DNA from 3 places in the Rhizobium sp. 01N424 genome. Region 2 is predicted to be linked to each of the others. Evidence: predicted binding sites of a transcription regulator. Region 2 holds the regulator's gene; each other region holds the start of a gene.
What was found. Region 2 encodes PhoB, which activates phosphate uptake and scavenging genes when phosphate is short. Its sites were predicted from a motif close to TGTCATNNANCTGTCAT; they were not measured.

Region 1 (4,168 bases), 190 kb from region 2:
GGAACTGGATGACGGTCAGGGCGACAACGATGAGCATCAGCACCACCGACTGCGCCGCCGAAGGGCCGAGGTTCAGGCCGACGAAACCATCGGCATAGACCTTGTAGACGAGCGTATTCGTCGATTGCGACGGGCCGCCTGACGTCGTGGAATCGACGATCGGGAAGGTGTCGAACAGCGCGTAGGTGACGTTGATGACCGCCAGGAAGAATGTGGTCGGCGAAATCAGCGGGAAGACCACCGTCCAGAACCGTTTGAACGGTCCGGCGCCATCGATCGATGCAGCCTCGATGACGGACTGCGGGACGGATTGCAGGCCTGCGACAAAGAACAGGAAATTGTAGGAAATCTGCTTCCAGGCCGAGGCGATGACGATGAGGATCATCGCGTCATTGCCGTCGAGGCGGTGGTTCCAGTCGTAGCCGAACTGGCGAAGGATATAGGGCAGGATGCCGATGCTGGGGTTGAACATGAACCACCAGAGCAGGCCGGCGGCCGCTGGCGCCACGGCATAGGGCCAGACGAGCAGCGTCGTATAGATGCGGCCACTCTTCAGCACGCGGTTGACGCAGACGGCAAAGAGCAGTGACAGCCCCATCGACAGCACGGTGACGGAGACCGAGAAGATCAGCGTCACCCACAGCGCGTTCATATAGTCGGCGCTGCCGAAGAGCTTGGTATAGTTGGCGAACCAGACAAAGGTCGTCTTCATGCCGAAGGGGTCTTCGCGCAGGAAGGACTGCCGGAAGGCCTGAAAGGCCGGCCAGATGAAGAAGACCAGGGTGACTGCGAGCTGCGGCGCCAGAAGAAAATATGGCAGGACGCGGTTCGAAAAGATTGTGCGCTTTGTCTGCATGGCTCGCCCGATATGGAAAGGCCCTCCCCGGACTGGGGAGGGCTCAGCTTCTGCTTCGAAAGCTTAGTTCGAGTTGGCGGCTTCGAATTCGCGCAGGATGGCGTTGCCTTCCTTGACGGCTTCGTCGAGCGCCTGCTGGGCGGTCTGCTTGCCCGACAGCACGGTTTCGAACTGCTGGTCGATAACGTCGCGGATCTGGGTCAGGTTGCCGAAACGAACGCCCTTGGAGTTTTCGGACGGCGTGCCGCGCAGGATCTGCTTCAGGCCAACGTCGGAGCCCGGGTTCTTGTCGTAGTAACCCTGGGACTTACCGAGATCGTAGGCAGCGTTGGTGATCGGCAGGTAGCCCGAGAACTGGTGCCAATCAGCCTGAACTTCCGGCTGGCTGAGGTAGGTGTAGAACTTGGCGACACCCTTGTAGACTTCCGGCTTCTGGCCGTTCAGCGTCCAGAGCGTTGCGCCGCCGATGATCGAGTTCTTCGGATCCTTGGTGACGTCGTCATAGTAGGGCAGTGTCGAGAAGCCGACCTGGAACGCCTTGGCGTTGTTGATCACACCAGCGCGCGAACCCGAGGAGCCCATGTAGATGGCGCATTCCTGCGAGTAGAACTTCGGAGCTGCATCGGGGCCGCCGCCCGGACCACCGTACTGGAAGTAACCGGCATCCTGCCACTTCTTCAGGTCGCTCCAGAGACGAGCCTGGTTCGGACCGTTGAAGCTCAGCTCAGCCTTGGTGCCGCCGAAGCCGTTCTGCAGCGTGCCGTAGGGCAGGTCGTGGATGGCCGAGAAGTTTTCGAGGCCGAGCCAGGTCGCAGCGTAGGTGATGGTGAAGCCGCACTTGGCAGCGCCGGAGTCGACGATCTTCTTCGAGAACTCAGCCAGTTCGGCATAGGTCTTCGGGGCAACTTCCGGATCGAGGCCAGCCTTCTTGAAGACGTCCTTGTTGTAATAGAGGATCGGCGTCGAGGAGTTGAACGGGAAGGACAGGATGTTGCCTTCCGGATCGGAGTAGTAACCGACGACAGGCGCGATGAACTTCGACGGATCCCAGGGCTCGCCCTCGTCGGCCATCAGCTTGTAAACCGGATAGACGGCGCCCTTGGCGGCCATCATCGTGCCGGTGCCGACTTCGAAGACCTGAACGATAGCCGGCTGCTGACCAGCACGGAAAGCGGCGATAGCGGCAGTCAGGGTCTCAGGATAGGTGCCCTTGAAAACCGGGGTCACGTGATATTCGGTCTGGCTGTCGTTGAACTTCTGAACGATCTGCTCGAGCTTCTGCCCGAGTTCGCCACCCATGGCGTGCCACCAGGTGATCTCGGTTGCGGCGAACGATGCCGACGAAGACAATACGACCGCGGCAGCGGCCAGAGAAAACGTCTTGAACATGGATAAATCCTCTCCACCAATTGTTGGGGTGAGGAAGCCAATAGAGGCCTTACGTGACGCCTCCTTTACATTTGCATGACAGAAAAATTACAAAGCCTGTCTGTCTGCACGCCTATGCAATGCCGCTAGAAGGCATTTGGGAAATGCCGGGGCAAGCGGCCGGGCAATACGGCCACGATATCGTAACGCTGCGATAGCAGGTGATTGGCCGGCTGGCGGGCAAGCCAGAGGTCGCTGGCATCACGGATGCGTTTCTGAGCCGCATAAGAAACAGCGTCCACCGCGCCGCGCTCGTCCCGCCGGGCTTTGACCTCGACAAAAATGGCGAGATCGCCCTTGCGGGCGATGATATCGATCTCGCCGAGCTTGGTGCGATAGCGGAAGGCGGCGATGCGGTAGCCCTTCAAGATCAGAAAGAGTGCGGCTGCGTATTCCGAGAACTGGCCCCGGCGCAGCGCCTTCTGCCTGTCCGCGCGAGGGCCGCTACCGCTCATCCGCCTTCATATCCAGCAAGCGCTGATAAAGCTCCTTGCGGGGCAGGCCCGTCAGCTTTGCGGCCTCGGCTGCCGCCTTCGCTGTCGGCATCGTGCCCGAGAGATCGGCAAGGATCGCATCGACATCGGCCGCATCGGCCGGCTTCTCGGCGGCCGGTGCGACGACGAGGACGATTTCGCCCTTCACATTGTCGTTCTCGGCATAGTGGGCAGCAAGTTCCGCGAGCGTGCCGCGGCGGAATTCCTCATAGGTCTTGGTCAGCTCGCGACAAACCGAGGCAAGGCGTTCACCGCCCAGCACATCGGCCGCAGCCGCCAGCGTCGCGCCGATGCGATGCGGGGACTCGAAAAACAGCAGCGTTGCCGGCGTGGTTGCGAATTCGCCCAGCCGGTCGCGGCGCGCCTTGTCCTTGACCGGCAGAAAACCGGCGAAAAGAAAGGCTTCGTTTGGCAGACCGGAACCGACGAGGGCCGCGAGAGGTGCGGAGGCACCCGGGATCGGAACGACCTTGTAGCCGGTCTCGATGGCTGTCTGAGCCAGACGATAGCCCGGGTCGGAGACCAGCGGCGTTCCGGCATCCGAGACCAGCGCGACCGATTTTCCGGCCTCGATCGCCTGCATCAGACGCGGCCCGGCCTCGTCTGCATTGTATTCGTGATAGGAAAAGGGCCGGTTCTGGATGCCGTAGCGGTCGAGAAGCACGCGCGTCACACGCGTATCCTCGCAGGCGAGCACATCGGCTCCCGCCAGCGTTTCCAGCGCGCGAAGCGTGATATCGCCGAGATTGCCGATCGGCGTTGCGACCAGATACAGCGCCGCTTCGAGCGGGCGGGCGGGGATGCTGACATTGTGCAGGCGGTAGGTGCGAAGCTTGCCGCCCTCGCCCGCCGTCTCTTCATTACTCAATTTCAAAGGCCCTCTCTGGCGTCGGCTCTTTATGCGCGCAGGCTTCGTTCGCGGCAAGGGTTCGGATTTCTGTGAGGATCATTGGGTAAATGCGCCTTTGCAGGCCTGCAAAGCCTTGCACCCCTTGCAATGCCCGGCAAAGTTCTGCCATTTTGCCCGTCCACTCCTCCGGCCATGGAGCCGGAAAGGCATTTTTCTGGCGCGCTCGCGCGCCCGGACAGTCACGGTCGAAAGCGGTAGCATCCCATGCGTATTACGATTGAGCGTTCCAACCTCCTGAAGTCGCTGAACCACGTTCACCGCGTCGTCGAACGGCGGAACACGATCCCGATCCTGTCCAACATCCTGCTGCGCGCCGACGGCCAGAACCTCGACATGAAGGCGACCGACCTCGATCTCGAAGTCACCGAAGCGACGCCCGCCAATGTCGAACAGGCCGGTGCGACCACTGTTCCTGCCCATCTTCTTTACGACATCGTCCGCAAGCTGCCCGATGGTTCGGAAGTTCTGCTTGCGACATCG
Region 2 (4,168 bases):
GGCGCATCGAAGATGCAGATGGTGTTCCACCACGTTCTGCCGCTTGCCATGCCGGGCATCCTGACCGGTACCATCATCGGCCTTGCGCATGCGCTCGGCGAAACCGCGCCGCTTCTGCTGATCGGCATGGTCGCCTTCGTTGCCAATGCGCCGACCACGCCGCTCGATCCGTCCACGGCACTTCCGGTCCAGGTCTATATGTGGGCCAACGAAGCCGAACGCGCCTTCGTGGAGCGTACCTCGGGTGCCATCATCGTCCTGCTCCTGTTCCTGATTGTCATGAACATCGGAGCCATCCTCTTGCGCCGTCGCTTTGAGCGCCGCTGGTAAACGGAGTAGAAACCCATGAACATGTTGACAGAAGCAGCAGTTGAGAAGGCTCTGGACCAGAAGATGAACAGCATCCCTTACAAGATGATCGGCCAGGACGTTTCCGTCTATTACGGCGAAAAGCGCGCTCTCTTCGACGTCAAGCTGAACATCCGCGAAAACACCGTGACTGCGCTCATCGGCCCGTCCGGCTGCGGCAAGTCCACTTTCCTGCGCAGCCTGAACCGCATGAACGATACGATCGACAATTGCCGCGTCACCGGCAAGATCACGCTCGATGGCGATGATATCTACGATCCGGATATTGACGTCGTCGAACTTCGCGCCCGCGTCGGCATGGTGTTCCAGAAGCCGAACCCGTTCCCGAAGACGATCTATGAAAACGTCGCCTACGGCCCGCGCATTCACGGTCTCGCCAAGTCGAAAGCCGACATGGACCAGATCGTCGAGACCAGCCTTCAGCGTGCCGGCCTCTGGAACGAGGTCAAGGACCGCGTGCATGAATCCGGCACCGGCCTGTCTGGCGGCCAGCAGCAGCGTCTCTGCATCGCCCGCGCCGTCGCCGTCAGCCCTGAAGTCATCCTCATGGACGAGCCTTGCTCGGCGCTCGACCCGATCGCCACTGCAAAGGTCGAGGAGCTGATCCACGAGCTGCGCGAAAGCTACACGATCGTCATCGTGACGCACTCCATGCAGCAGGCAGCCCGCGTCTCGCAGCGCACCGCCATGTTCCACCTCGGCAATCTCGTCGAGGAGAACGATACCGACAAGATGTTCACCAATCCGGACGATCCGCGTACCCAGGACTACATCATGGGCCGCTTCGGCTGATCTTTGGCGTCACGACTTCCGATAGAGACACTCAAGGACATTTCCCATGGCATCGACACATATCTTTTCAGCATATGACGAAGATCTGAAGTTTCTGACCCGCCGCATCTCCGAGATGGGCGGTCTGGCGGAACAGATGGTCTCCGACGCTGTGCGCGCGCTGGTCAATGGCGACGGCGCACTGGCGCAGAAGGTCATCTCCGACGACGTGATCCTCGATCACGCCGAGCGCGAGATCAACGACAAGGCGATCGTCACCATCGCCCGCCGCCAGCCGATGGCGTCGGACCTGCGCGAGATCATGGGGTCGATCCGCATCGCCGCCGACCTCGAGCGCGTCGGCGATCTCGGCAAGAACACCGCCAAGCGCGTCATCGCCGTGCAGAGCACCGGCGTTCCGCGCAAGCTCGGCCGCGGCCTGGAGCATCTCTCCGAACTGGCGCTCGTCCAGCTCAAGGAAGTGCTCGACGTTTACACGACGCGCGCCGCCGACAAGGCGAAGTCGATCCGCGAGCGCGACGAGGAAATCGACGCGATGTACACCTCGCTGTTCCGCGAGCTCCTGACCTACATGATGGAAGATCCGCGCAACATCACCAGCTGCACGCATCTCTTGTTCTGTGCCAAGAACATCGAACGCATCGGCGACCATGCCACCAACATCGCAGAAACCATCTACTACATGGCGACCGGCGCCCAGCCGGAGGGCGAGCGTCCGAAGGACGACACCGCCAACACCGTCGGCGCGGTCACGGAATAATATCCGGACCGGGCCTCAGGAGACAGAACAGAATGATCCCGAGAGTTGCAGTCGTTGAAGACGAAGAAGCACTGAGCGTGCTTCTTCGTTACAATCTCGAAGCCGAAGGTTTCGAGGTCGACACCATCCTGCGCGGCGATGAGGCGGAAATCCGCCTTCAGGAGCGGACGCCGGACCTTCTTATCCTTGATTGGATGCTGCCTGGCGTATCAGGCATCGAGCTTTGCCGCCGGCTGCGCATGCGCCCGGAGACCGAGCGCCTGCCGATCATCATGCTGACGGCGCGCGGCGAGGAAAGTGAACGCGTTCGCGGCCTCTCGACCGGCGCCGACGACTATGTCGTCAAGCCGTTCTCGACGCCCGAGCTCGTCGCTCGCGTCAAGGCGATGCTGCGCCGCGCCAAGCCCGAAGTTCTCTCGACCGTGCTGAAGTGCGGCGATATCGAACTCGACCGCGAGACGCACCGCGTTCATCGCAAGACCCGCGAAGTGCGTCTCGGCCCGACCGAGTTTCGCCTGCTGGAATTCCTGATGGCCTCTCCCGGCCGCGTCTTCTCGCGCTCGCAGCTTCTGGATGGCGTCTGGGGTCACGACATCTATGTCGACGAGCGCACCGTCGATGTCCATGTCGGCCGTCTGCGCAAGGCGCTGAACTTCTCCAATATGCAGGATGTCATCCGCACCGTTCGCGGCGCTGGATATTCGATGGAAGCTTGAGCTTTCGGAATTGAGACACAAAAAAACGGGCCGTAAGGCCCGTTTTTCGTTTGTGCTTACCCGGCTCAGTTTGCTCGCGCTGCTGCCCTGCGGCGCTCGTTGACCGGCTGGTAGGCCAGGCGCTGGTGGTAGGTGCAGTAAGGCGAAGAATCCGGGCTTTCGCAGCCGCAGAAGTGGAAATCGTCCTTCAAGGGATCGCCGACCGGCCACTTGCAGGTGCGCTCGGTGAGCTCCGTCAGGCCGAGACGGCGGGAAATCGGGACGATCACGTTCTTGGCGGGACGGTATTCCATCTCCTCCATGACGTCGATCTCGATCTCTTCCTTCAGCATCGTCGCGCCCTGCTGGCGGGTGACCGTACGGGTCGTCGCCAGACGCGATGCGTAGGTTGGGGCGCGGGGTGCTGCCGCCGTACGCTTGGGAGCGCGGGCAGCCGTGGCGTTGCCGCCGGCCTTCGCACGGCCCGGCAGCGCCAGACGGTGAACCTTGCCGATAACGGCGTTACGGCTGACGCCGCCAAGCTGGGCAGCGATCTGGCTCGCGCTCAGCCCTTCGGACCACAGTTTCTTGAGTTTCTCGACCCGCTCGTCTGTCCAGTTCATGCCCTGTGTCTCCGCCGTTTAAGCGTTGCGAAGGCAGAATCCCTCACTGTTTGCCCCGGACGAATCCGGCACAAGAAACGCTTGACTAATTTTGGTGACTAGTTCCGCCGCATGCAGTCTAGTAATTGAGTTTTAACCTAGTGTGAGGCTGACTCCGTGACAAGAGTCGCAGGAATCCGGATGAATCGAATTCGGGGTTTTCCCCAACTTGCTTCCCCTGAGAGTCATTTCTGCAACATTAGCTGTTGATAAAACGCGACATTGCTTGAGCGTCTCTCAGAAGCCACGAAAGCCGCAGTTTTGTTGACATTGCAGTGCGAAAAGTAAATAGTGCCAGTCGCCGCCGAAAGGCGGCATTTTTAATTTTTCGGACCTGGTTTTTTAGCCGGAGTCCGGTTGCCCGTAACGCTGACAGGAGACCGCGCCATGGCTGAAGCCGCGCCGCTATATGATACCTATTCTCGTGCCCCATTGCGGTTCGAGCGAGGTGAGGGCGTGTGGCTGATTACCGAAAGCGGCGAACGATATCTGGATTTCGGTGCCGGCGTTGCTGTGACCTCGGTCGGCCACAGCAATCCGCATGTCGTGGATACCCTGAAGGCGCAGGCCGACAAGGTCTGGCACCTGTCCAACATCTATGAAATCCCCGGTCAGGAACAACTCGCCAGGCGGCTGACGGAGGCGACTTTCGCCGACAAGGTGTTCTTCACCAATTCCGGCGCGGAAGCCCTCGAATGCGCGATCAAGACCGCACGCCGCTATCAGTATTCGAAGGGCCATCCCGAGCGTTTCCATATCATCACCTTCGAAGGCGCCTTCCACGGCCGGACGCTGGCGACGATCGCTGCCGGCGGGCAAGAGAAGTATCTCGAAGGTTTCGGCCCCAAGGCCCCTGGCTTCGACCAGGTGCCCTTTGGCGATATCGACGC
Region 3 (4,168 bases), on a different contig from region 2:
TCGACCAGGGGCTGCGCTCCTATATGCTCAAGGTCTACAACCTGATGGCGCTGGGTCTGGCGATCACGGGTGTAGCCGCATTTCTGTCATTCCAATTCGCCTTTGCCGACGGTCAGCTGACCGCCTTTGGCCAGGCCATCTATCTGAGCCCGCTGAAGTGGGTCGTCATCCTGGCTCCTCTGGCCATGGTGTTCTTCCTGAGCTTCCGGATCAACCGCATGAGCGTTTCGGCCGCGCAGACCACCTTCTGGATCTACGCCGCGCTGGTGGGTCTGTCGCTTTCGTCTCTGCTGCTGATCTACACCGGCCAGAGCGTGGTGCAGACATTCTTCATCACCGCCGCCTCGTTCGGCGCACTGTCGCTCTACGGCTATTCGACCAAGCGTGATCTCTCGGCCATGGGCTCGTTCCTGGTGATGGGTCTGTTTGGCCTGATCATCGCGTCGGTCGTGAACATCTTCCTGGGCTCGTCTGCCCTTCAGTTCGCGATCTCCGTGATCGGCGTCCTGATCTTCGCCGGCCTGACGGCCTACGATACGCAGCGGATCAAGGAAATGTACTACGAAGCCGATGGTGCCGAAGTCATGGGCCGCAAGGCGATCATGGGCGCGCTGACGCTCTACCTCGACTTCATCAACCTGTTCATGTTCCTTCTGCAGTTCATGGGTAACCGCAAGTAGGACGGAACTGTTGACGGCCAGACCGTCTGGCCGAATGCGAGACAACCGAGCCGCCTGCAACAGAGATGTTGCAGGCGGTTTTGTTTTTCGGAGTGTGGATTGGCGCTGTGGTCACGCAGCTGGCAATTAGCGGCCAGCCTTGCGCGTCTTAAAGCTTGCGCGCCGCCAGGCGCCGACGGTCGAGCGCAACATGGTCGGAGCCGCGCTTCGTCAGGCGGAATTGCCGCTTCTGGAACTCGCCGCGAATCTCGATAAAGCCCTTCTCCTCGGCTTCGTTCAAGGTCTTCAGGCTGGTGCCCTCAGGGGGAGACTGCCAATCAATGCCGACGGCAGCGTGCAGCAAAACCAGAATCTTGATAATGGCGTTTCTCCATGGCTGACGCATGCGGCCGATCTGCCGCCTGACGCAAAGGCCTGTTCCGCGAAAGCTGTTCTCTAGAAGCTCCGGCGGGTTCGGTCAACTCGCCGGCTTGGCGGCCACCACGTCGCTGTCATCGGACAGCTTGCCAAGACAGGAAGTCAAGGAACGATCACAACAGCGACGGACCAGCGCGATCATTTTGAATGCTCCCGTGCGACCCCTTGCTTTTCCTGTTGCCAAATCTCGCGCCGGATGGTTTTCAGCCTGAACCACATTCCAGACATCGGCCGTCGAATGACCGTTCATTTCCGCAATATCTCCGCTTCCGACCTCGATGCCATCACGGCGATTTACCGTGAGGCGGTGCTGTCAGGCGTCGCCAGCTACGAGATTGCCCCGCCGGAACGCCAGGAGATGGCCACGCGGCTGGCTGCCATAACGGGCCAGGGCTACCCCTATCTCGCCGCCATTGACGAAGACGGCGTGCTGCTGGGCTATGCCTATGCATCCGCGTTCCGCACCCGCCCGGCTTACCGATGGATGGTCGAGGATTCGATCTATCTGGCGCCGGAGGCCCGGGGAAAGGGCGTTGGCAAGGCGTTGCTCGCGGAGCTGATTGCCCGCTGCACGGCGCTTGGCTTCCGGCAGATGGTCGCCGTGATCGGCGGAGCCCATCCGGCATCGATCGCGCTGCATCGTTCATTGGGTTTCGAGGAAACCGACCTGCTCAAGGGTACCGGCTACAAGCACGGCCGCTGGCTGGACACCATGCTCATGCAGCGGCAGCTGGGCGAGGGAAAGGATACCGATCCGGACCCGTCGGCCTATCCAGGCACCCTTTACAAGGGCTGACGGCTATTTGTCGACGAGCTTCAGCACCTTGTCGAACACCTTCAGAACCTGCTGCAGCTCGTGGCCGCGCTTCAGGATCATGCCGTTGGTGTTGACGACGGAATAGGCGCCCTGCTTGTTGGCAAGCTTGGGGTCTTTCTCGATGGTGAAGAGCGGCATTTCGCCGGAGCGCTTGAAGACGGAGAACACCGCCTTGTCCTTCATGTGGTCGATGGCGTAGTCTTTCCACTCGCCCTCGCCGACCATGCGGCCGTAGATCCACAGGATCGCATCCAACTCTCGCCGGTGAAAGGTCACCGGCAACGGATCCTTGTTCTGCTTGTATTCTTTAAGATCGACGACGACTGAGGAACTATTGTCGGCGGAACGGTGATCGCCATGCCGCAAATCCGGCTGATCTGTCATCAGTCTCTCAAGGCCTCTCGCTTATGACAGGAGAGTGACAGTTTGCCCGACCCGCCGCAAATTGCAAGTGCGGCCAGTCATCACATTAAGCATATGCTATGCAATCTCCGGAGCGCCGCAATTCAGTCAAAACAGCGCCTCATTTGCAGGGGAAATTCCGCTCACCGATTTGGCGCCAGCGCGCCAAAGGGCCCGGCTGAGCGTATCGACCTTAACCCCAGCCCCGAATACGATTAGCCGGGCCGCCCCGTTTTCCATCCTGAACGGATGAAACTTTCAGATATTTTTCCCGGCCATGACGACGGTTGCGCCCAGGATCGCGGCCGGATCACCGTCAGCCGTAGCAGCCTGTAACAGGATTGCACAGCCTTCGAGGTCGGCCTTTTGCAGAACCGTTGCAGGTAAAGTCAGGCTTGTTGCCTTTCCGTCCCACATTCCGACAGTTTCAATGTCGCTGACGCTGTTGATGTAGGAAATCTTCTGGCCGCTGTTTTCGCCCTTCTCGACGTCGATGGTCTTTTCCTTGTCGAAATAGACCATCACCACATTGGCTTTCCCCTGGCCGGCGCCAATCTTGATCTCAAGCTCATCGCCTCGCATCTGCGCATCGATAGGGACATTCAGCCCCTTGCCGTCGGTCGAGAAGCCGTCGATCTTTCCGTTGATCGCCGAGAGATCGGAACCAGTCATATGATCACGGCCGTTGACGACGACCTGCGGCGTGTAAACGTTGCTGCGGCCGAGCATGCGGGCATAGCCGTACTGACGCTCGGTGTTCTGCTTGGAACTCAGCGTGTCGGTCCAGCCGAGATAGTTCCAGTAATCGACATGATAGGCGAGCGCGATCACATTGCCCTGGCCAACGATCTTGCGAAATGCGGCATCGGCTGGCGGACAGGATGAGCAACCCTGCGAGGTAAACAGTTCAACGACGCCCTTCGGCTTGCCGTCTTCGGCTTGAAGTGGCGCTGCGAGCACCAGACCGGCAATCAGCGAAATCAAAAAACGCGGCGACATTGCAACCTCTTTATCCAGGACATCGGGCGAACGAAGGCCGCGCGGCCTGATTGACGACCGTAGAGATAATCCTTCCGGTTCCAAACGGGAAGTAACGAAGGGGTGAGACATCCCCACCCGCCATCGCAGCCGGAACACATCGCCGTGAGCCCCGTCCCCGCAAAGAAAAACCGCCGGAGATTGCTCCCCGGCGGCAATTATCGTGTGCTTGTCTTAAGAATTAAGCAGCGAGGTCGCGCAGAACCGTCTGCAGGATGCCGCCGTTGTTGAGGTAGATCACCTCGTCGAGCGTATCGACGCGCGACAGCAGCGGGACGTCCTTCACCGAACCATCGCCATAAGTGATCTTGGCGATCTTCTTCTCGCGCGGCTTGATGTTCTCGAGACCTTCGATGGTGACGATTTCATCGCCCTTGAGGCCGAGGCTTGCCCAGGTCGTGCCTTCTTCGAAGACGAACGGGATGATGCCCATGCCGACCAGGTTCGAGCGGTGGATACGCTCGAAGGACTGGGCGATGACGGCCTTGACGCCGAGCAGGTTGGTGCCCTTCGCAGCCCAGTCGCGCGACGAGCCGTTGCCGTATTCGACACCCGCGAAGATGACGAGCGGAACGCCCTCGGCCTTGTACTGCATGGCCGCGTCGTAGATCGATTCCTCTTCCTTCGACGGGTAATGGATGGTGTAGCCACCTTCCTTGCCGTTCGGGCCGAGCATGTGGTTGCGGATGCGGATGTTGGCGAAGGTGCCGCGCATCATCACTTCATGGTTGCCGCGGCGCGTGCCGTACTGGTTGAAGTCAGCAACACCGACATTGTGCTCGATGAGGTAGGCACCGGCAGGAGACGCCGCCTT

Region 1: ugpB (sn-glycerol-3-phosphate ABC transporter substrate-binding protein UgpB) is a predicted target of PhoB. The motif match lies at 2,321-2,337, and genes of this name have one in related genera.
Region 3: AC1DNK_RS11780 (DUF2794 domain-containing protein) is a predicted target of PhoB. The motif match lies at 2,322-2,338, and genes of this name have one in related genera.

What each region holds. Positions count from the first base shown of each region.
Region 1 is NZ_JBFTRK010000001.1:202,581-206,748, reverse strand. Features, by position in the region: gene ugpA (sn-glycerol-3-phosphate ABC transporter permease UgpA) at 1-856, opposite strand, end outside; gene ugpB (sn-glycerol-3-phosphate ABC transporter substrate-binding protein UgpB) at 920-2,245, opposite strand; gene AC1DNK_RS01105 (YraN family protein) at 2,371-2,739, opposite strand; gene rsmI (16S rRNA (cytidine(1402)-2'-O)-methyltransferase) at 2,729-3,646, opposite strand; gene AC1DNK_RS01095 (hypothetical protein) at 3,639-3,797, opposite strand; gene dnaN (DNA polymerase III subunit beta) at 3,893-4,168, shown strand, end outside.
Region 2 is NZ_JBFTRK010000001.1:390,010-394,177, forward strand. Features, by position in the region: gene pstA (phosphate ABC transporter permease PstA) at 1-330, shown strand, start outside; gene pstB (phosphate ABC transporter ATP-binding protein PstB) at 346-1,161, shown strand; gene phoU (phosphate signaling complex protein PhoU) at 1,208-1,921, shown strand; gene phoB (phosphate regulon transcriptional regulator PhoB) at 1,954-2,637, shown strand; gene AC1DNK_RS02030 (GcrA family cell cycle regulator) at 2,703-3,239, opposite strand; gene AC1DNK_RS02035 (acetylornithine transaminase) at 3,666-4,168, shown strand, end outside.
Region 3 is NZ_JBFTRK010000003.1:273,824-277,991, reverse strand. Features, by position in the region: gene AC1DNK_RS11800 (Bax inhibitor-1/YccA family protein) at 1-680, shown strand, start outside; gene AC1DNK_RS11795 (hypothetical protein) at 829-1,065, opposite strand; gene AC1DNK_RS11790 (hypothetical protein) at 1,138-1,347, opposite strand; gene AC1DNK_RS11785 (N-acetyltransferase family protein) at 1,336-1,893, shown strand; gene AC1DNK_RS11780 (DUF2794 domain-containing protein) at 1,897-2,298, opposite strand; gene AC1DNK_RS11775 (DUF1223 domain-containing protein) at 2,575-3,315, opposite strand; gene acnA (aconitate hydratase AcnA) at 3,536-4,168, opposite strand, start outside.